One region of the Evansella cellulosilytica DSM 2522 genome, then DNA from elsewhere that is predicted to be linked to it. Evidence: predicted binding sites of a transcription regulator. Region 1 holds the regulator's gene; each other region holds the start of a gene.
What was found. Region 1 encodes Rex, which represses fermentation and respiration genes when NADH is low (regulators of the CRP and FNR family bind a similar motif). Its sites were predicted from a motif close to TTGTGAAATATTTCACAA; they were not measured.
Positions count from the first base shown of each region.

Region 2: the regulator Rex is predicted to act here: its motif matches at 2,234-2,251, upstream of adhE (bifunctional acetaldehyde-CoA/alcohol dehydrogenase).
Region 3: the regulator Rex is predicted to act here: its motif matches at 2,952-2,969, upstream of BCELL_RS01400 (cytochrome ubiquinol oxidase subunit I).
Region 4: the regulator Rex is predicted to act here: its motif matches at 2,288-2,305, upstream of BCELL_RS21710 (hemerythrin domain-containing protein).

Region 1 is NC_014829.1:391,575-397,336, forward strand. It holds gene BCELL_RS01970 (ABC-F family ATP-binding cassette domain-containing protein) at 1-1,578, opposite strand, end outside; gene moaC (cyclic pyranopterin monophosphate synthase MoaC) at 1,722-2,201, shown strand; gene BCELL_RS01980 (redox-sensing transcriptional repressor Rex) at 2,294-2,929, shown strand; gene BCELL_RS01985 (MDR family MFS transporter) at 3,176-4,585, shown strand; gene BCELL_RS01990 (hypothetical protein) at 5,411-5,611, opposite strand.
Region 2 is NC_014829.1:2,163,140-2,168,901, forward strand. It holds gene BCELL_RS09880 (ABC transporter permease) at 1-477, shown strand, start outside; gene BCELL_RS09885 (aliphatic sulfonate ABC transporter substrate-binding protein) at 520-1,539, shown strand; gene adhE (bifunctional acetaldehyde-CoA/alcohol dehydrogenase) at 2,275-4,899, shown strand; gene BCELL_RS09895 (radical SAM protein) at 5,142-5,762, shown strand, end outside.
Region 3 is NC_014829.1:276,419-282,180, forward strand. It holds gene cydS (cytochrome bd oxidase small subunit CydS family protein) at 290-457, opposite strand; gene BCELL_RS01395 (cytochrome d ubiquinol oxidase subunit II) at 509-1,522, opposite strand; gene BCELL_RS01400 (cytochrome ubiquinol oxidase subunit I) at 1,542-2,897, opposite strand; gene BCELL_RS21925 (YpzG family protein) at 3,311-3,463, shown strand; gene BCELL_RS01405 (RNA polymerase sigma factor) at 3,784-4,320, shown strand; gene BCELL_RS01410 (arginase family protein) at 4,493-5,320, opposite strand; gene BCELL_RS01415 (DUF4064 domain-containing protein) at 5,470-5,762, opposite strand, start outside.
Region 4 is NC_014829.1:3,138,157-3,143,918, forward strand. It holds gene BCELL_RS14600 (AzlD domain-containing protein) at 470-775, opposite strand; gene BCELL_RS14605 (AzlC family ABC transporter permease) at 772-1,494, opposite strand; gene BCELL_RS21710 (hemerythrin domain-containing protein) at 1,602-2,150, opposite strand; gene BCELL_RS14615 (NifU N-terminal domain-containing protein) at 2,478-2,741, opposite strand; gene BCELL_RS14620 (hypothetical protein) at 2,944-3,567, opposite strand; gene BCELL_RS14625 (hypothetical protein) at 3,725-4,648, shown strand; gene BCELL_RS14630 (DEAD/DEAH box helicase) at 4,641-5,762, shown strand, end outside.

The sequences.
Region 1 (5,762 bases):
GTCGTAATCACCTAAATAGTCCGTTATTTTTGTCGAAGATAATTCAGCTACTCTTGTTGCCATTCTATTCACAAAGTAACGGTCGTGAGATACAAAAAGGAGAGTTCCTGGATAATCAATGAGTGCAGATTCTAATACTTCTTTACTATCAATATCGAGGTGGTTTGTCGGCTCATCAAGTATTAGCAAGTTTGCGTTAAGCATCATAAGCTTCGCAAGTGCTAATCTTGCTTTTTCTCCACCGCTAAGATCATAAACAATCTTTAAGACGTCATCACCACTAAATAAAAAATTCCCTAAAACGGTACGAATATCTTTTTCTGGCGTTTGTGGATATTCGTCCCACAGTTCTTGAAGCACCGTCTTATTAGATGTTAATTCCGTTTGCTCCTGATCGTAATAGCCAATTTTAACGTTACTACCGTAATTGATCTGACCAGCTATCGGGGATAATTTTTTGGAAATCGCTTTAATCAACGTTGATTTTCCGATTCCGTTTGGTCCAATTAAAGCAACGCTTTCTCCGCGCGTTATCTTTAAATTAATGTTTTCAAATAGTGTGTTCCCATTAAAGCCTACAGACAGATTTTCAATGGATAGTACGTCGTTTCCGCTCTGCTTATTAATGTTAAACCGGAACTTTGCAGAATGGTCATCATCGATAGGCCGATCTAATGGCGTCATTTTTTCTAGCTGTTTTCTTCTACTTTGTGCTCTTTTAGTAGTGGAAGCTCGAGCAATATTACGTTGAACAAAGTCTTCAAGCCGTTTCATTTCTTCCTGCTGTTTTTCAAACCGCTTTAATTCTATTTCAAGGCGTTTCGCTTTTTCCTCTAAATAGTTACTATAGTTGCCAGGATACTTAGTCGTCTCGTTAAATGACAGCTCGTATACTTGATTAACAATACGGTCAAGAAAATAACGGTCATGTGATACTACGAGTATCGCGCCATCATAACTAGATAAATAATTTTCAAGCCATGTAAGAGTTTCTATATCTAAGTGGTTTGTCGGCTCATCTAAAATTAATAGATCAGGCTTTGATAGGAGGAGCTTTCCAAGAGCTAGTCGCGTTTTTTGGCCGCCACTTAAAGTGTTTACAGTCGTGTTATAGTCAAAGTGAGCAAAATTTAAGCCAGATAATATACCACGTATATCTGCTTCGTATTGATAGCCACCTGCATCTTTGAAATCTTGCTGTAATTGATCATAATCTGATAAAACTTTTTCATAGTCACTTTGATTCGGATTACTCATTTTTTCTTCTAGTTTTCTTAGCTGTTTCTCCATTTGTTTTAAATGAACAAATACAGTGTTCATCTCTTCCCAAATGGAACGATCGGTGTTTAACCCACTATCCTGTGCAAGGTAACCGATTGAAACGTTTTTAGGTATGATTAAATCTCCAGAGTCAAATGAGAGGTCACCAGCAATAATTTTTAGAAGTGTAGATTTACCGGCACCATTACGACCGACTAATGCTACACGTTCACGGCTTTGTACCTCAAGCTTTACATTTGATAAAATTCTCTCTGCTCCGAAGGATTTTGACAATTGTACACATTGTAATAAGATCATCTTTTTCATCCTCACTGTCTAAATCCATACATTTCACAAAATAAGTGTACATGAATAAACACATATGAAGCAACTTAAATGAAAGTGGTTGTGTAGTTTGTGAAGAAAAGTGTACAATAGTGTTAGTAAAGGGGGTAGAAGCCTTGAGTTCGTTCACGCATTTTAATGAACAAGGGAGAGCCAAAATGGTCGACATCTCCGATAAAGGAGAAACAGTGCGAACAGCTGTTGCAAAAGGAAGCATCCAAGTAAATAAAGAAATATACGATGGCATTCAACAAGGGACAATGAAAAAAGGAGATGTTTTAGCTGTTGCTCAAGTAGCAGGTATTATGGCTGCAAAAAACACATCACAATGGATACCTATGTGTCACCCTTTATCTTTGTCGGGAGTTAACATACATTTTGATTGGGAAACTAGTGAAAGTGAATACACGTTACATATCGAAGCAAGTGTAAAGACAAAAGGAAGCACAGGTGTTGAAATGGAAGCGCTAACAGCCGTGTCAGCAACGGCTTTAACGATTTACGACATGTGCAAAGCAGTTGACAAAGGAATGATAATAGGAGAAAATTACTTGCTTGAAAAAACAGGTGGGAAGAACGGCGACTTTAAAAGATAGCAATAATAAATACAAATATATATTAAATGAAATGGGACTTCAAAAGAGATCTATATTCTTTTGGAGCAACCATCATGCTAGGAGGGAATAGTGTGGATATTGAACAAGCCAAAATACCGCAAGCAACAGCAAAACGTCTACCGCTTTATTATCGATTTTTAGAGAGCCTGCAATCTTCTGGAAAACATCGTGTATCGTCCTCTGAGTTAAGTGAAGCAGTAAAGGTAGACTCAGCAACAATCAGACGTGATTTTTCCTATTTCGGTGCATTAGGGAAAAAGGGCTATGGGTATAATGTTAACTACTTATTGACTTTTTTTCGTAAGACGCTTGATCAAGATGAAGTGACAAAGGTCATTTTAGTAGGAGTAGGTAATTTAGGAACTGCACTATTAAACTATAATTTTTCCAAAAGTAACAACATGAGAATTGAAATGGCATTTGACGTAGACGAAAACAAAGTGGGACAAGAAATTGGAAACGTTAGCATTCATCATTTAAATAATATTGAAGAGCTGATTCAAGGTGAAATTGAAGTTGCTATTTTAACTGTTCCTGCTAATGCAGCACAGCCAATTGCAGACCAATTAGTAAAAGCAGGGATTAAAGGAATTTTAAACTTTACACCAGCAAGACTATCCGTTCCGGAAAACGTTCGTATTCATCATATTGATTTATCAGTAGAACTACAATCATTAGTTTACTTTTTAAAGCATTATCCAATGTAAATGAGAATATTACCCTTTTCTTCAGAAGAGTTCTACATACAAAGTACTTACAGGTGTGTTTAAAGGTTAGTAAGCCTTTAACACACCTTAATTTTATTTATTGGAGTTCTTGAGGCAGTAATGTTGCCCTCATACAAGGGGATGCTATTTTTCGTTAAATAGGCATGTAGGCAATCATCGGCTATCGTGGTATAGTAATAGTAATGTTTCGAGTTTCGAAAAAGTTTTAGCAAGCAGGTGATGTTGTTGAGCAAAGTACCACATAAATGGCTCGTAGTTATTACAGTTTTATTAGGGACTTTTACAATTATTTTAAATAACAGTATGTTAAATCCAGCAGTTCCCCATTTAATGAATGTGTTCGGTGGGGATGCCGTTGCGACTGGATGGGTTATTACGATTTTTATGGTTACAATGGGTATTACGATGCCAGTTACGGGATATTTAGGTGATAAGTTTGGGAAAAAGCAGCTATATATGGCTGGCTTGTTCATCTTTATTCTTGGATCCATTTTAGGAGCTTTTTCGTGGGATCTATCCTCTCTCATTTTATTCCGTGGTCTTCAAGGAATAGGTGGCGGATTAATGATGCCAACATCGATGGCGCTTATTTTTGAAGTTTTTCCGAGGAAAGAACGTGGACTTGCGACAGGGATTTATGGTATTGCTGCAATGATGGCGCCAACAATTGGACCGACACTAGGTGGATTTATTATCGAAATGGGATCGTGGCAATGGCTCTTCCTTTGTAACATTCCTACTGGATTATTAGGTCTTATCTTTTCATATTTGTATTTAAAACAAACGAAAAAGGTCAATGGACTTACGTTTGATTTGTCGGGATTCGTTGCTGTCACGCTCGGTGTAGGTGCGATTTTACTTGCATTAGGAAGAGTGTCGGAGATTGGACATTTAACAAACGTATTGAATATTGCTCTTATTGTTTTCGGACTATTATCGTTATTCCTTTTTATCCGCATAGAAAACAGAAAAGAACAGCCACTTCTCGATTTATCGATTTTTAAAGTACGTGCATACACGTATAGCGTTTGGATTGGAAGTATCAGTAGTATTAGCTTGTTTGCTGGTATTTTTCTCGTACCATTGTTAGTGCAAAATGTATATGGTTACGGTGCGATTATGACAGGATTGTCGTTATTGCCAGGAGCATTACTTTCCGGTATTTTTATGAGCATTGGTGGAAGGATGTTAGATAAAAAAGGCCCCGCACTTGTAGTAACGACAGGCCTTATTTTGACGACAATACCTACCTTTTTATATGGATTTTTAAGCTTAGAAACGGCATTATGGGTTATTTTCGTCCTAAATGGTGTAAGAGGAATAGGGATGGGATTAAGCACAATGCCATCTACAACAGCAGGTATGAATGCTATTCCAGAACAGCTAATTACGAGAGGGTCGGCAATGAATAATGTGCTTCGCCAAATGAGCTCTTCGTTAGGGATCGTTTTCATATCCGTATATTTCGAGGTTAGAAGAGGACAGCTTACTGCACTAAATGGGACATCACTTGAACAATCGAGCTTACAAGCAATTAATGAAGGGTTTATCATTATCGCTATACTTTCCTTAATATCTATACCAATTGGGATATTACTTGGGAAAGAACATAAAAAGCAGCAAAAGGACCACTGAAAAAGTACTTAAATTCAAAGGGTAGACTAATAAATATAAGGTTGTTTGAATATAGAAGTTGATGAGACCTGTGCAAACTCGCTTTCCGTGGGCGGCTGGTGAGCCTCCTCGACCTGCGGTCTGCGGGGTCTCACCCCTGCCTTCGATCCCACAGGAACGAGCGTTACTTCGTCGCCTTATGCTTCGAGTTGTCTCGACGGATACGCTCCAAAGCATATACTCGTAGAGGAAGAGACAGTAAACTCGCTTGCTCCGGTCTCATCAACTTTCCCTTTCCCTATAATGAGCTGTATTAATATTAATGCAACGAAACAGCAAGTTTTTCACTTTTTCAGTGCCTTCTATTTGTATTGCAATGGCTATGCTCGTCGCTCGCCTGATAGGATAAACCCATTCCTATCAGGCTTTTAAACGATTGCGACGGCTACGCACATTGCCTAAGGGCACTGAAAAAGTGAAAGAACGCCACTTTTTCAGTGCCTTCTATTTGTATTGCAATGGCTATGCTCGTCGCTCGCCTGATAGGATAAACCCACTCCTATCAGGCTTTTAAACGATTGCGACGGCTACGCACATTGCTTAAGGGCACTGAAAAAGTGAAGGAACGCCACTTTTTCAGTGCCCTTGCAAAAACAGGAGCGGTTATTGAAGAACGTAAAATAGCTTTATTATCATGACAAAACAAAGGAAGGTTGACTCAAAAGGGGTATCTTACCCAGTGAGTCAACCTCGTTTTAAGGAAAAATCTTATTGGTGCTTACAAACGTAAATTAAAAACATTATCATGAAACATCTTTAATAGCATAAACATACAATAAGACTGAGTTACGTCAATATCGTTTTACAGTTAGGACATAAAGATTTGTCATGCTCTTGCGGTATGCTAGTCTGACATGTTTTGCATATTTTGTTGTTTGCAGCTGATTCAGCTTTGAGAGTTTGACTCTTCTTTTTCTTGTAGAAAATGGAGTATACAAAAAGTAGGACGATGGCGATAACGAGTGTAACAGTAAACCACATTGGCATAGTCTCACCTCCTTTATAAAAAGTAGGTCTTATCTATCTATACTTCAAGCCAGTTCACTTTTAGAACTGAAAAAGGAAAACAATTAGGGGAATATGAATGTTTAATATATAAAGATGAAAACGTTTACAAATGAGTGTCGTTAAAATACAG
Region 2 (5,762 bases), 1.8 Mb from region 1:
GTCATTGCACTTCAATCAGTTCCGAGTATCGTATGGCTCCCAATTTCTTTTGTTATTTTTGGAGCTAACACTGGAGCAATTATTTTTATCGTTGTACTTGGTGGTACTTGGGCTATGACAATGAATGTTCGAATGGGAATAAAAAATGTCCAACCAATTTTAATTAGAGCTGCAAAAACGATGGGTTATAACCGTACTGAGGTCATATGGAAAGTAATGATCCCAGCATCGATACCGTCTGCATTAACAGGAGCCCGGTTAGCATGGGCGTTTGGTTGGCGCGCATTAATGGCAGCTGAATTAATTGGAAGAGGTGGATTAGGAAGAACATTAATGGATGCAAGAGATTTTTATAATATGGACTTAGTTGTATCAATTATGATTATCATTTCCGTAATTGGACTAATTGTAGAATATTTCTTCTTCAGTAAAATTGAAAAACGTGTATTATCCCGTTGGGGACTATCAAAAGCATAAATGTAAATGTAATATGAAACATTATTTTTAAGGGGGAGCAACATGAAAAAATTACGAGTTTTATTGTTTAGTATTCTTACTTTATTATTTATAACTGCATGTGGGCAAAGTGATAATGGAAATAGTGGGGCATCAGGAGATAAAAATGGGGATGTTACAATTGGTTACTTTCCTAACTTAGATCATGCTGCTGGAATTATCGGAAAAGAAAAAGGTTATTTCGCAGAAGAAATTACAGATTACAATGTAGATTTTCAAAACTTTCCAAATGGGAATGATTTTATAGATGCATTGGACACTGGAGGAATTGATTTAGGATACGTAGGGCCAGGGCCTGCGATTAATTACTTTTTATCTGGAGGAGACGTAGTAGTTATTGGTGCTGCGGCAAACGGAGCAACATTAATTGTTTCTAGAGAAGATTCTGGTATTTATGATCTTGAAGACTTTGATGGAAAATCATTTTGTACACCGGGTAACGGTTGTACGCATAACGTACAATTAGAAATTATGCTTAATGAAATTGGACTTGTATCAAACCGACTTGGTGGGACTGTTGAGCACCAATCTCGTATTAATCCTGCAACGATGGTTGGAATGTTTGAACAAGGTGAGATTGATGCAGCTGCAGCACCAGAGCCATGGGGTACATTACTTGTAGAAGAACATAATGCAAATGTTGTAGTAGAATGGAATGAAGTGTTTTTAGGAGAAGAATTAGCAAGTGTTGTTATCGTTACTACGAGTGAATATTTAGAAAATAACCCTGAAGTAGTAGAACAGGCTCTAAGAGCGCATAAGCGAGCAGTGGATTATGCACACGAAAACACGGAAGATACTTTAAAGACAGTTAACGATTTAATTTTTGATTTAACACAAAGTCGTCTGCCTGAACATGTTTTAGAAAAAGCTTGGGACCGTATGGCTGTGACAACAGAAACTCATGGAGATGCACTACAAGCATGGGCTACCGCATCCTATGAATTACAGTTTATGGACGTAGATCCAAACCTTGATGGTTTTGTTGATACATCGATTTTAGATCGGATTGTAAGTGAATAAACTGATTTTTAAATTGTAGGGTCTAATGAAGTTTGATTTAAACGAAAGATGCGAGCCGCCTGAAGGAATAACATAAGCTTAGGATCCCACGCCAAGTGAGCATCCTGAAGCGATAAATCATCAACATAGATGAAATGTAATAGACATTTACTATTTTTCTATAACATCAATTATAAAAAAATCTTGCAGCCTCACATATGTGTGAGGCTGCTTTCATTTATATTTAAATTGTCTATTTATGAAATCGTGATTCTTTTCTATTGAATAAGTATTTCTTTAAAATCTATATTAAGTGAGAAGAAGTCAGTTATTTTATATTAACTAAAAAAATAGACAAAGGATGAAGCTTGGAATATAACTGTTCGTATATGTTATAGAACAAAAAGTGGCAATAATTGTCTTATTTTTGCAACATTTTAGACATTAATCTATATATCTATAGTGGAAATGTTGGTATATAATTACATTATAAATAAATATATTTATTAAATATAAACTTTAGAAAGGTTGTTAACAAAGCTGTCACAATGAAAACGGTATCAAAACGAAATGTGAAGAACTTCACAAATATGTCAAACATTATCACATAAAATGTAATATAATTGAGTTGTAAAGGGATAAAGGAAAATTATTACTCCATGAAACAACTCGCGTGAGTGGTAATGAAGTTATCCTAATATAGTTTAATGAATTTATGTGAAATGTTTCACAAATATTTAATTGGAGGTAATAATTATGGCTGTTGAAGAGAGAGAAGTTAAAAAAGTGAACGATGTTACAAAGATGATTAATGATTTAGTAGCCAATGCTAAAAGTGCGCATGAAGAATTTTTGCATTTTGATCAAGAAAAAGTAGATGTCATCGTAAAAGAGATGGCACTTGCTGGGTTAGATCAACATATGCCTTTAGCAAAAATGGCTGTTGAAGAGACAAAAAGAGGAGTATATGAAGACAAAATCATAAAAAATATATTTGCTACCGAATATATTCACAATGCAATTAAATATAACAAGACGGTTGGCATTATTTCTGAAAATGAACATGAAGAAATTATTGAAGTAGCTGAACCAGTTGGTGTAGTAGCTGGAGTTACTCCTGTTACAAATCCTACTTCTACAACAATGTTCAAAATACTCATTTCGATTAAAACAAGAAACCCAATTATATTTGCATTCCACCCTTCTGCACAGAAGTGTAGTGCTAAAGCTGCAGATGTATTGTACGAAGCTGCTGTTAAAGCTGGTGCACCGAAAAATTGTATTCAATATATTCACCTACCATCTATTGAAGCTACACAGCAATTAATGAACCATCCAGGTGTTGCAGTAGTATTAGCAACCGGTGGTGCAGGAATGGTTAAATCAGCATATAGTACAGGAAAACCAGCATTAGGAGTTGGACCTGGAAATGTCCCTTGTTATATTGAGAAAACTGCAACTGTGAAGCAAGCAATTAATGATCTTATTCTATCTAAAACTTTTGATAATGGAATGATTTGTGCCTCTGAACAAGCTGTGATCATTGATAGAGAAATTTATAATGAAGCAAAACAAGAGTTAATCAGTAATAAATGTCATTTCCTTACAAAAGATGAAATTAAAAAGCTTGAAGAATTAGTTTTCCCTGGTAGTAATGCTGCACCTGGCACATATTGTGCAATCAATGGTGATATTGTTGGTAAATCAGCCGCAACTATTGCAAAAATGGCTGGTTTTGAAGTGGCAGACGATACAAAAATATTAATAGCAGAACTTAAAGCTGTAGGAATGGAACACCCTCTTTCAAGAGAAAAACTTAGCCCAGTTTTAGCTTGCTATAAAGTCAATAGTACTGAGGAAGGTTTCAAGCGTGCTAACGAAATGCTAGAGTTAGGTGGATTAGGACATTCTGCTGTTATTCATACGAATGATGAAGAAATTATGAAGCAATATGGTATTAGAATGAGAGCTGGAAGAATTATAACAAATAGCCCATCATCACAAGGTGCAATCGGAGATATTTATAACGGTTATTTACCATCATTAACACTTGGGTGCGGCTCTTACGGAAGGAATTCAGTTTCACAAAATGTAGGAACACTTAATTTAGTAAACTATAAAAAGATAGGAAAGAGAAAAAATAATATGCAATGGTTTAAAATTCCACCAAAAGTGTATTTTGAGAAGAATTCAACACAGTATTTAGAAAAAATGCCTGACATCTCTAGAGTACTGATTATCACTGACCCTATTATGGTGAAAATGGGTTATGTCGATAAAATTGCTTATTACTTGAACAAACGTCAAGACAAAGTACAATATCAAGTTTTTTCTGATGTAGAGCCGGATCCATCTATCGAAACTGTTATGGCAGGGGCAGAGATGATGCACAAGTTCCAACCTGATGCCATTATTGCTCTTGGTGGAGGATCACCAATGGATGCAGCAAAAGGTATGTGGTTGTTCTATGAATATCCAGAAGTAGAGTTCCATGGTTTAAAACAAAAATTCCTTGATATTCGTAAGCGTGTATTTAAGTACCCTAAACTTGGAAGAAAAGCACAATTTATTGCCATACCAACAACATCAGGTACAGGTTCAGAAGTAACCTCATTCTCTGTAATTACAGATAAATCTTCAGGGACAAAATATCCGTTAGCTGACTATGAATTAACACCTGATGTCGCGATTATTGACCCAACGTATGTGAAATCAGTTCCGAAAGTAGTTACAGCTGACACTGGAATGGACGTATTAACTCATGCATTAGAAGCTTATGTATCTGTCATGGCAAACGATTATACTGATGGCTTAGCAATTAAAGCAATTCAATTAATCTTTGAATATTTACCACAAGCATATGATAATGGAAACAATGAGTTAGCGAGAGAAAAAGTTCATAATGCATCTACAATAGCAGGAATGGCTTTTGCAAATGCATTCTTAGGAATTAATCATAGTTTAGCGCATAAATTAGGGGCTGAGTTCCATATCGCCCATGGCCGCTCTAATACGATATTAATGCCACATGTTATTCGTTACAATGCAACGAAGCCAACGAAATTTACTGCATTCCCAAAATATTCTCACTTTAAAGCAGATGAGAGGTATGCGGAGATTGCGAGAATCTTAGGCTTACCAGCTAAAACGACAGAAGAGGGTGTTGAGAGCCTAATTGATGCAGTTATAAAATTAGCAAAACGACTTGAAATTCCAATGAGCGTAGAGGCTTGCGGTGTTTCAAAAGAAGAATTCGAAGCTAAAGTTGATTATTTAGCAGATCGTGCTTTTGAAGATCAATGTACTACTGCAAATCCGAAGCTACCACTTGTAACTGAATTGGCAGAAATTTATCGTAAAGCATATAAAGGGATTAAATAGTAATGAAGAGGTTGACTCAAAGGTTGATTTTCACCTTTTGGGTCAACCTTTAAGCAATGCTTGGAGCCACCGCAGTAACTATAGAGGACGCGGTGAGTGTCCATTGTCAGTATTTTTTATAGATTATGGACACCATCTTATTAAAGATTAGCAAATACACTACAATAGTTCTTAATGGTAAAAAATGCTAAGATTTATTGGGATTCCTCTGAAACATAATAACGCTCGAAGGTTGTGGTCATATGAAAGGTTATGTTCATAAGTTTAAGCTAAACTTATATGAATATGGGCCTGGAATTTGCTTTACGATTTCTTTACAAGGGTGTCCATTGATGTGTCAATTTTGCAATAATCCTGATACATGGCATAAAAGGTCTGGTTTGTATATAGGATCAAAATTGATGATCAACGAAATAATAAATTATACTCCATATATGAGAACGATTAAAAACAGTGGTGTTGTCATAAGTGGTGGTGAACCTCTCATGCAGCCTGAATTTACATACGCTTTGTTAAAGCAATGCAAAAAATTAGGGTTAAAAACGACACTTATTACTTCAGGTTCGTTAATTCCAAATAATATAAATGAGATCATTGATGTAACGGATTTAGTGATCTTGAATATTAAGCATATGAATGAACAAGAGCACATACTACTAACTGGACACTCCAATAGAAATACAATCAAGCTAGCAAAATACTTACATTCTGAGTCTAAGGAAATGTGGTTAAGGCATATATTACTACCAAGTGTTACGAACAATGTAGCGCATTATAAAGAACTCGGTTGTTTATTAGCTTCTTTACCGAATGTTACTAAATTTGAACTGTTACCATATAAAAAAGATGGGGAATTAAAATGG
Region 3 (5,762 bases), 120 kb from region 1:
AAGCTCAGCATAAGATGTGTTTAAGTGATTGCACCGACAACTGACAACCGACAAACCAAATCCAAACCAAATCCAAACCAGATACAAACCAAATCCAAACCAAACCGAAACAAATAGCTAACATCAAACATAATCAATGCTACCAAAACACAACAAAATAAAATAAGACGAGCCTTCTCCCCACTCAAAAAAGTGTGGATGTCAAAAAATAACCGAAAAAAGCTGTTGAGAGAAATTTCCTCAACAGCTTTTCAAAACACTTCACGTTCTTTTACCTAAACACATCACATCAAGAACTAGAAGCTTCATTTGTATCTTCTTGTAATTCAGCTTGCTCTTGAGCTTCTCTTACGAAAGCGGGTTCTTTTGCGAAAGTTGCCCAGACAAAAACGAGAACGACACAGGCAACTAATAAAAGTGGTGGAGCAACCATGATTAAAAATGTAGTCATATCCATTGATAAGTTCTCCTCCTTTAATTGACATTAACAAATTAGCATAATCTGAATCTATTTTTTTCCTTTAACGTAGTCGGCATCAAATAAGAATAACCTCATGAGCAGGTAAAGCGACGGAATTAATAAAAGCAATCCAGCTATAAAAGCAATGATTAATGCAATAGCCATCGTTTCATTCGTAAATCCATCGTAGATAGTCAAGTACGGGTACAGTAAGTATGGAAAATGTGAAATCCCATAGCCGTAAAATGCCGTGAAGTATTGAAGCATCACGAGTATAAAAGCAGTACCGTAATTTTTACGTTTCCAAATCAAGTAAGTGGCAATTGCAAAATTAATAAAGGAAACGGCAAATACCCACCAAATGTCTAGCATATTTTGATAATGCTCTGGGTTTTGATTACCTAGTAGGAAGAATACAACAACTCCCATAATGATCGCTGGAAATGCCCAGACGAGTGCGTATTTACGCAATAATTCGAGTGCATCTAAGTCTTTTGCTCTTGATGCATAGTACGTTAAAAAGCTTGCTGATATAAATAGCACACTGACAATGGCTAAAATAACTACGCCCCAAGAGTAAAGGCTCGTAAACAACTCACCATATAGGAGCTGAACCTTTCCATCCTCGACACTAACATATCCACCTTCGGAAATCGTTAACACAGTAGATAAAGAAGCGGGAATTAAAAGGCCAGTCGCACCGTAAAGAAACGAGTAGAAATTGCTATCTTTAGCTCCGTAGGTTGCAAAGGCATAGTATGAACCTCTAATAGCTATTAGTATGATTGCTACACTTCCCGGAATCAAAAGTGCGGTTCCATAATAATAAGCAGTGCTTGGGAAAAAACCGACAATACCGATAAAGAAGAATACTAAAAATACGTTTGTCACTTCCCAAACAGGAGATAAATAACGCTGAATAATGTTGTGTGTAATATGGTTTTTCTTCGTAATTTTTGTATAGTAGCTAAAGAACCCAGCGCCGAAATCAATCGACGCTACGATTAAATAGCCATAAAGAAATGTCCAAAGGACCGTAATACCTATAATCTCGTAATCCATCGTCTCACTTCCTTTCTACTTATTTTGCTATGCGACTGCCTGTATGAGAGATTCCTCTTTTCTCAAGCTCACGTTCGACAGGATTTGTTTTAAACATACGACGTAACACTACTACACAAGTAACACCGAGTATCGCATAAAGAACGACGAATACATAAAGAAGTATATCGACGTGCTGTGAAGTCGTAGCACCTTCTGAAACGGTCATGACACCATTTAAGATCCAAGGCTGACGCCCAACCTCTGTAAAGAACCATCCAGCTTCGATAGCTATCATCGATAGTGGACCACCGGCAACAACTGCCCAAAGTAATGGTTTAGTAAAGGCATTCCATTTTTTCGTCCAATTAATGAATACGAATATAGCCGAAACAGCAGCTAAATAGATGCCAATAAACACCATTAAATCAAACGCATAATGAACCCAGAGAGGTGGTAAATATTCTTCGTCAAAGTCATTTAGTCCAACAACGACTGTATCTGGAGAACCACCGGCAAGAATACTCAAAGCGTATGGAATTTCTAGTGCATACTTCACTTCGTTATCTTCCGTGAGAATTCCACCTAATATTAGTGGTGCCTCAGCCTCTGTCTCAAAGTGCCACTCTGCAGCAGCAAGCTTTTCTGGTTGATATTCATGCAAGTATTTACCTGAAAGATCTCCAATTAAAGCAGTACCGATAGCGAAAACGAATGCTGAAACCATTGTTAAGTGTAACGCCTTTTTATGATAAACATGTGCATTACCTTTAATGATATGGTAGGCTGCAATCGCTCCTAAAATAAATGCAGAAGTTAAATAACATGTAATAATTACGTGTGCTATTTTAGTAGGAGTTGCAGGATTAAACATGGCAGCAAGTGGACTAACATCCGTTAAAACACCGTCAACGATGTTAAAGCCTTGAGGTACATTCATAAACGAATTGACACTTGTAATAAAGAATGCACTGGCTGTTGCACCAATGACAATCGGGATGACGAGTAAAAAATGCTTCCATTTACTTTTAAATCTGTCCCAAGTATATAAATAGATTCCAAGAAAGATAGCTTCAAAGAAAAATGCAAAGGTCTCCATGAACATTGGTAAACCGATAGTATGTCCAGCAGCTTGCATAAAACTAGGCCATAATAAAGTGAGCTGTAAACCGATAGCAGTACCAGTAACAACCCCAATTGCTACGGTAATAACAAAGCCTCTAGCCCATCTTCTTGCCATAAGAGTATAATGAGGATCATTTCGTCTAATTCCCATCCACTCTGCAATAGCAATCATAAGTGGAATACCAACACCGATCGTAGCAAAAATGACGTGAAAACCTAATGTTAATGCAGTTAAAATCCGACTATATATGACCGGATCGTATTCTATCATTGATGTCTCCTCCTTAAAAAAAGAAATAAATAAATGTAAATATCATTGCATACTTTGCGCATTATTTAACACTGTGTCTATAGTAATAATTATTGTGACATATGATTATAGGGGTTTTCACTCATTTTTTGTGATTGTGTGAGCAATGTTTGAACAAAAATGTCAAAAATATTGTTTGGGAATGGGGGATTTTCTTAATAATGTCATGTATATGAGTAAGGAGGATTCGAGAAATACTAATACTCAAGGTAAAAATGCTATAATTTATGCTTATTTTTATCCAATCCATAAATGACCATACAGGAAGATTTTGATTGTTTTTGAATGTGATAAGTTCGGGTTTAAATGGTTAAATTAAAAAAGATATTCTGTTGAATATCATGCAAGATATCCTACCGAAGAGGTGATAAGTAATGAGTTATAGAGATCAATTAGATCAAAATTCTCAGAAATTTCACCACAACTGGACACGATATAAACGCTCAAAATCGCAGGTGAACGGTCATACTGAAATGACTCAAACAAACATTATCCTGCGAAGTAACGCAAAGGCGCATCGTTGGTAAGGATGGATTGCAATTTTCATTGCTCGTTTAGTTAGAGCAATAAAGGAAGGGGTTGACTCAAAAGGTCGATTTTTTACCTTTTGAGTCAACCCTCTATTACTAATTATAAAGCTTTATTAATTTTTCATTATTTGAAATTTGTCGTGATACGATTATTATTAATCCTTCAAAAAAAGATAAAGGAAATATTTTCTAAATTACATTGACAAATATTGTAGGTTTTCATATGATAATAAGTGTACTATTTAGACTAGTACACATGGTACAAAAGTAATGGTACATTAGTGTATAAGACAACATGATAAGTGGAATGGTGGTGGATGAATTTGATATCAGCGGATAGAAATGTAGAAATTACGAAGTGGCATGAAGAGTACGGTGTTGCTATTTCAAAATATATATATAGGATGCTTCGTGACTACCACCAGGCTGAGGATTTAACACAGGAAACTTTTATAAAAGCTTTTAGATACTTTGAATCATTTGAAGAAAAGAGCAATCCAAAAACGTGGTTATATAGTATTGCTCATAATGTAACGATCGATTATTTAAGGAAAAGAAGACCATTACCTCAAATAGAAGATGAAATCATGAATACGATAGATACAAGACTCCTTCCTGAAGAAATTGTAGAGAGAAATGAGAGTGTGCATATATTGTACAATGCTCTAGAAAACATGAAGCCTTCTTATAGAGAAGTAATCGTTACGAGGCGAATAAATGAATGTAGCATAAAAGAGACGAGTGAAAAATTAACATGGTCAGAGGGGAAAGTGAAGTCTACTTTACATAGAGCGATGCCAGTTTTAATGAAGGAGCTACAAGAAAGTGGTTATTCTTATGAACAATCGGTATAGTAGATTCATAGGTTGCCAGTTATCCGTTACGAGGATAACTGGCTTTTTGCTTGAAAGATAAGAAAGTATAAATTTGGCGGTGGAAATGATGCCACGCGTAGTAGCGAGAAGAGGCACTCACTACTACTTTAAAGAGATGTGGCATCATTTCTTCACCACTTCTAAGAAAAGACTAAAAACGAGCTTTACTAAGCTCGTTTTTAGTCTTTTCTTGTATACGTTTTGAAAACTGATTAACTACCTTCAAAATTTGTTCATTAGCCTTTTCGTTAATAAACGTTGCCTGTTGAGCTTTTTGAGTATAAACCTGAGAAAAGTCTAAACGATATTCTCCGCATATATCAACTCCGATAATAGAAACAAGCCGATAAAGGGTATCAAGGACTTCGTTTAGTACTGATAAACGCATTATTCCGTGATCCCAATTTGTATATGCATCACTTTCGTCTAAAACATCCTTATCAATGCTTATATATGCTGCCTCAGTTTTAATAAGAGAAAAAAGAATTTTAGCAAGATCACTCGCGCAATTTATTTTTGGATGATGATTTGAGATCATGGTTACTTTATTTCTTATATGATTAGGAATGGACTTATCAAGATCAGCACGAGTACCTACAATGATCACGTGTTGAAGTGAAGGCAATGATTCAACAGCGTGTAGTAGCCATGAACCGCAAGATATGTAAGGAGTAATAGAAGATTTAATCGTGTCTGTATGATTGTCAAACAATATAAGTGTAAACGGCTGTTTAATTCTTTCGATTAATAAATAACTAATGTAATGATAGTTACCATTGCCTAAGAAAGTGATGCTGTTTTTGTGGTTTTGTATTAACTTATTGCGGATGCGTTCAAGCGTGTCTAAGTTACAGTAGCCTTGTGTACCATGTATTTTTGAAAAATCGAGCCATTGATAGTGAGGCTGCAGTAACGTTTTTTGCGATAAATAAGTATGATCAAAATCTAAAACAGTGACATTTGTAGAGGTTAACGACATTCGCTATCACCCTTTTCTTCATAAATTGTTTCTTCTTATGAAGCTATGTGAAAATGTATGATCTAGACTAAAAAAAATATTTATCTTTTAAAATGATAAAATCAGCTAAAAAAGAGAGCTAGCATTTGTGCTAACTCTCTTAGTTGATTTTAGTAGGATTCAATTGGTTCTTTAGGTTTACGAGCAAAGCACATTATTCCTGCGATGAGATAGAAAATTCCAGGGAAGATTCCAGCTCCTAAAGTAGCAATTGCAGCAACGACAGAAGTAATGATAAATAGTAACCCAGAAACTTTAGGCTTGTTGTTTCCTTTAAGTAATACCATTGCTACAATCCCTAAAACAATGGCAACTACTGAGAGGATAATAAGAAAAATACCGCTAGAAGAGAGGAATCCGCCGTCTAAGAAGCCTAATACAGCGTCAACTTCAGCTGCAGATA
Region 4 (5,762 bases), 1.9 Mb from region 1:
AGTTCTGGATTAGACTATCACCCGTCGAAGCGGAGGTTAGAATCGTTACAGATTTTTTTAAAAGCTCTGTTAAAGACAATTGTTCATTCTCATGAAAGGCGCGAGACGCCAGCGGCGAGCATTACATCACGATTAAGCTTCGCGTTGTATCGACGGATACAACTCCAGAGCGTTGCATGAAGAGGAAGAGACAGGTTGTGAGCTGAAGATCCCGCAGGGTGCAATGCCCGCCGCACCGAGCATAACATCTTGAATACGCTACGAGCTGTCTCGACGGATGCATCTTCAAAGCGAAACTGGAAGAGGAAGAGACAAGCGAGCGTCCTGAAGCGAAAATCAACAACAAAGTTTAACATAGCTTTTGTAAAAGGCTACTCTGGTTATAGATTAAAGGGCTGACCCAAAAGACAAAGTTTCTACCTTTTTAGTCAACCAGTACCTCTTTTAAATATCACAAAATGCTTCCAACCTAAAAAATATAAGAAATAAAAGCTAATGAACTAATTGCACCAGCAACGACAATAATTAGTGGCATTTTTAAGTAAGCTAATGCAATGGCAATTAAACCGCCGATAATACCGTAATAAAAATTTTCATTTACTGTTAATATTCCGGGGAAAATTAAGGCACCTAAAACCGCATACGGAACCCTTGAAAGCATTCTTTTTGACCACTTTGGCCAATTTTCGGTTTGTAACATAATTAGTGGAAGTAACCTTGGGATGTAAGTAACTATGCCCATTCCAACAATCATCCAGAAAAAAGGAGTACTCACTCTTTGACTACCTCCTTCTTTACCGACATTTCAATTAGCTCGAATACAACGACTGCCACGATCGTTCCAAACATAATCGCCCAACCTGTTGATAGCCAAAATTGAAAAATACCATGGAATAATGCACCTAATATAGCTAACATGATGACGGTTTTTCCACCTGTTTTTATTGATGGCACTAGTAATGCGATGAATAATGCGTATAAGGCAATTGCCATACTCTCTTGAAGCGTCGATGGTAAAATCTCACCTGCATAGTAACCAACGACAGTAAAGCTTACCCAGCTAGAATAGGCCATAAATGCTATACACAATATATAATTTGACTTTACAGGTGTCTCCTTAGTTGAAGCAACAGCAAACACTTCATCAGTAAGTCCAAACGCATAGATAGCGCGAAGGAGTTTTGGAGATTTTTCTGCTTTTTCATTTATTGAAGCACTCATCAATAAATGCCGAAAGTTTACAATAAATGTCGCCATTATAATTTCAATAGCACCTGAACCTAACGCAATCATCGTTAGTGCCATATATTGTGATGCACCTGCAAAAACAATCATACTCATGAACAATGAGTCTAATACTGTTAGTCCCGTAGTGCTAGCGAGTAAACCAAATGTAATGGCAACTGGCATGTAACCAATCGCGATAGGTAACCCATCCACCATGCCTTTTCTCCATGTGGAGGCCTCTGAGTTAAATGTTGAGATACTTTCCAATATGTACAGCCCCTTCTCTTTTATCTGAAAAAAGTCTGCTTATATTCTACTCCTTTAGGTCATTCTTTTGTCAAGAAAAAAACATAAGCCCATTCAGCTTATGTCCTTCAATATACCTTTATTTCTTTAAATCTATCTTCTAACATATTTTTTTCAGCATCACTTAATAATTCTTCCGCCAGTGGAAAAAGGACTTCTTCTTCCTTCAAAATGTGATCTGTTAACGTGTGGAATACTGCAGCAATGTGAGAAGTTAGCTCTCTTATATCCTCGGGGATGTTACCGTTAATATTAGGGTACTTTTTTAAAAACTGATTAAGATGGCGCTTCACTATTTGATGCTCCTTCTCCATCACTTCTATTGGCCCGTCTTCCCTACCAATATATTTTGCGACAACATCAAACAAATAGCTGCCCTCTTTTATTGAGTGAGCGACTATATTTTTATGGAATGTCTCTATTTGATTAGCCAAGTTTTTTAATAACTCATGTCTATCTTTCCGTTTTGGCTCATAAGCCAATTGCGAAGCAAGATAATAAAAATTAGTCATTTCCTTTCTTAATACGGTATGCTCTTCTAATAGCTGTTGTATTGCTTCACAGTATACTTCTGGCTTTATAATTCCTGAATGAAGGCAACCATGGAATTCTGTCATTAAGATTCTCCTTCCTTACATTTAATATTAACTTTATAATATCCTTTTTAAACGTTATAAGGCGTGATTTTACGCACACTTCACAAGACTTTCACATAATAAATAACTGTTGTTCATAAAATGTTCGCAAAGTGATAATGGGAAATGTTTGAGAAGGAAATTTTCAAGGGGGGAACTGAATTATTGAGGATGTCCCTAAGCTAGTAAAAGGAAGGCGCTTAAAAAAGCTGCTCTATATTTTTCAGTGGCTTCATTAAAAGGAGAAGGGGGACTCAATAGGTATAAACTACCCTTTTGAGTCCCCCTCGCATTCATGTACAATTAAGCCTAAATTTTATTAAAAGCCTCTTCTATCTTTGGAAGAAGTGCATCCCACTCAACATCTGCTTCCTTATTTACAGTTACAAAGTCTTGATATCCAAAAATGTTATCTACACCATCAATTTCAAGCAAAGCTTTAGCTAATGCATGATCTGGTGAGTCACCTTTTTTGAATGAAGCACTCCCTGATCCTTCAAATAAAACCTCAGTTGCTGTAAATTTCATTGCATTTGGATTCGGTGTTGGTTCTGCTCTCACTTCAATTGACATTCGTCATTCCTCCTTATTATCGATAACAACATCATACCATTTCATGAAGTCGGATTTCAAAGACAACCCTATTATAAGAAAATCATATATTTTCTATAACAACAATCTAAACGATAAGAGCCAAATTAAAAAAGCCATCCCTTAGCTTCCTATAAAAGGTAGCTATTGAGATGGCGAATATACTAGCTTGTAACATTGAAACTCAATTTCTCGATGCAGTACGTTTAACATAGTGTTTTAATTTCTCCCTTTCTTCAGAGAGATAGCGTAATTCTTTTTTTATCGTTTGCACTTCATTTCCATCTTCATTTTCTAAAGCTTCTACTAGTTCCATAAGTAAATAATCGATTTCGGCTGTAAGCATATATTCTTTTACTTCTGGGTCTATTTCCTCCATTGGATTCCGGTTTTTATTAATAGTCCGGTATGACCCCATCTCAGCCTTCTCACCTCCACCTATTTTCATAACAGAAACGATTTTACCTTTGTCAAAGCAACTCACATAAATCCAACCACCACTAGCCGTTTTTACTATCGCTCTTCCTTTCGTTTCTGTAATTAATTCTTCTAGTAAGATGGCTAAGTCTTCCATACATATGCTTAATTCGTGTAATTGAATTACCGTTAAATGCTCATTTGGGCGTTTTATAGGGATCGTGACTTCCCCTTCTTTTGACTTAATCACTAATTCAACATCTTTATTTTCGTGACGCCAAGAAATTCGAAATTGTGCCTGGAGCAATTTATGAATAAAGGATTTTAAAGCTGGTCGTGGTAATTCAATAAACACATCCTGGAACTCAGCCTGGAAACAGCTCTCCTTCATGACCACGCTCCTTTCTTCTTTCTTATTGATATCGTATGTTTTTAGTAAATAAAAAAGAAGAAATATTTTATATAATACAATCATTTTTTTTAGATTGTCCTTCTTCTATTCCACTAGTACAATGGTGACAAAGTAGTCGTTTTGGAGGAGTATTTGAATGATTTGTAAATATTCAAAGGATGAGTTGTGTAATTACTTATACAACCAATTACATGTAGAGTGGGAGAACTATGCAAAGATTATTTTTCACCAAAAACAAGGCACTGCATTATTTTATAAATGGCTGAAAAATATAAGTGAAGAACACATCAAAGTAATCGATCTAGAAAATGAACACTACATTGTTATTATTCTATATAGCTATCTTCAAGTGAGATTAAATATGATTGATAGTGGTCTCTTTTCGTTACGTAAAAGAAAAATGGATGAGCTTCTTCAACAGCTACTTGATGAAATTCTACCAACAATAAAAGCAAGTGCGATGAAAAACGAACCTTTTTTTGAACTACTCAATGATACTTTAAACAATTTAGCTGTTCATCATCATTACAAAGATAGAAATAGTGTTACACAAACAATGGAAGATTGGCTTAAAGATTGGATTGTAAGGCCACATTTCCCTAAATATAAAACGTATTACACGACATTGGATGATGAATCTCAGGAGAAACTAGCTCATTTAGCTTCTAATAAATTGTTCAAACAAGTGCACCATCCTCACGTGAGAAGAGTATATTTCCGTTTACTATACTTTCATTCTCACCTTTCCGATGGCTATGAAGAGCTGTTTCGAGCCACTTCAGATCCATTAATGCTAACACCTGAAGAAAAAGATTTTTTACAGCTATTAGAAGAGAAAATGGAGGAATATTACCTTTCGCTTGTTCACCATTTTATTGAGCGGCTAATCGAAAAGAGAACTAGAAAGCATTATCATGAGGCAATTATGTATATCGAAAAGCTTCGCTTAATCTATAGTCAACAACAAAATGAAGTGTATTTCGAGACCTTTATTTCTCTATTACAAGATAAATACGAACGATTTACATCCTTTCAAAAGGAGCTAACTTCACGTGTTTAAACTTAATAACGAATTAACTTTGCTCTTAATAAATGAGCCTACACTAGGCTTGTTGCTATACAATAAACAAAATAAAGATGATCATACATTAATGTTAAAGCAAAAATTATTTGCGAATGACCCAGATTCATTTTATGGGTTAGCTTATAGTATAAAAGATTTTTCAGTAACAAAAAACGATGAAAAAACAAGCTATGCAGGGATATGGTTTCCCTTAAACAAAGTTAGTGCACTATTTAAATTATATAAAAATCAAAATGTCTTATTAGACGAATGCTCCACCTACTTAATAGAGCACCTGATGAATGTCGAAGAATTAGCAAATACCCGGAAAGTAATACCGACGAGAGATGCAAACTGGTCTATTGACAAAAGTGTCTCACAAAGCAATCCCCCCCTATTTCCATACATGGTTGAACGAGGGGAAACTGGTTTAAAAATTAAAAGAATGCAAGAGGAAGATTGGAAGCAGTTTATCCATTCGTTTATTCAATACATGATGTGTTCTACTTCACTTTATGAATCACATGTCAAACCGTACGTGGATGATTTACTCTCTACTGAAACAAATGAAGCAATGACAACATGGACGAAATCATTACAAATACCATTAAAGTGTTATACACTATCACAACATTTGTATCCACTCTGCCTTAAAAAGTGGAATGGTAAAACGGATGATCCATTTCAGGTCGTCTTACTTATTCACGAACCAGAAGCCGAAAATTCACCTTGGACAATTGAGCTTTACATGAAGGAATGGGTATCAGAAAAAATTGTTCCTATTAAATCTTTATTTGAAGGCGATCATCCTTTCTTAGTTAATCCATTCCCGTATTATAAAATGCTGTACTCCAACATAAAAAATATTGTTCCAATAAATAGGATGTGCTTCGATACCCCGACTTTAATGTTGTCACTCGAAGAGTTAACTGATTTATTAATGCATAAAACAGATGAGATTGAGGCTGCTAGCATTGCAATCCTCATCCCTGATCGTTGGAAGGAAAACCATGTAATACCTCAAGCAAAGGGAGTCATCTACTCAGAAGAAGAAGGTAGTAACAGCCAATCAACAAATTGGCGAAACAGCAAAATTTCTTTATCTTTTCTT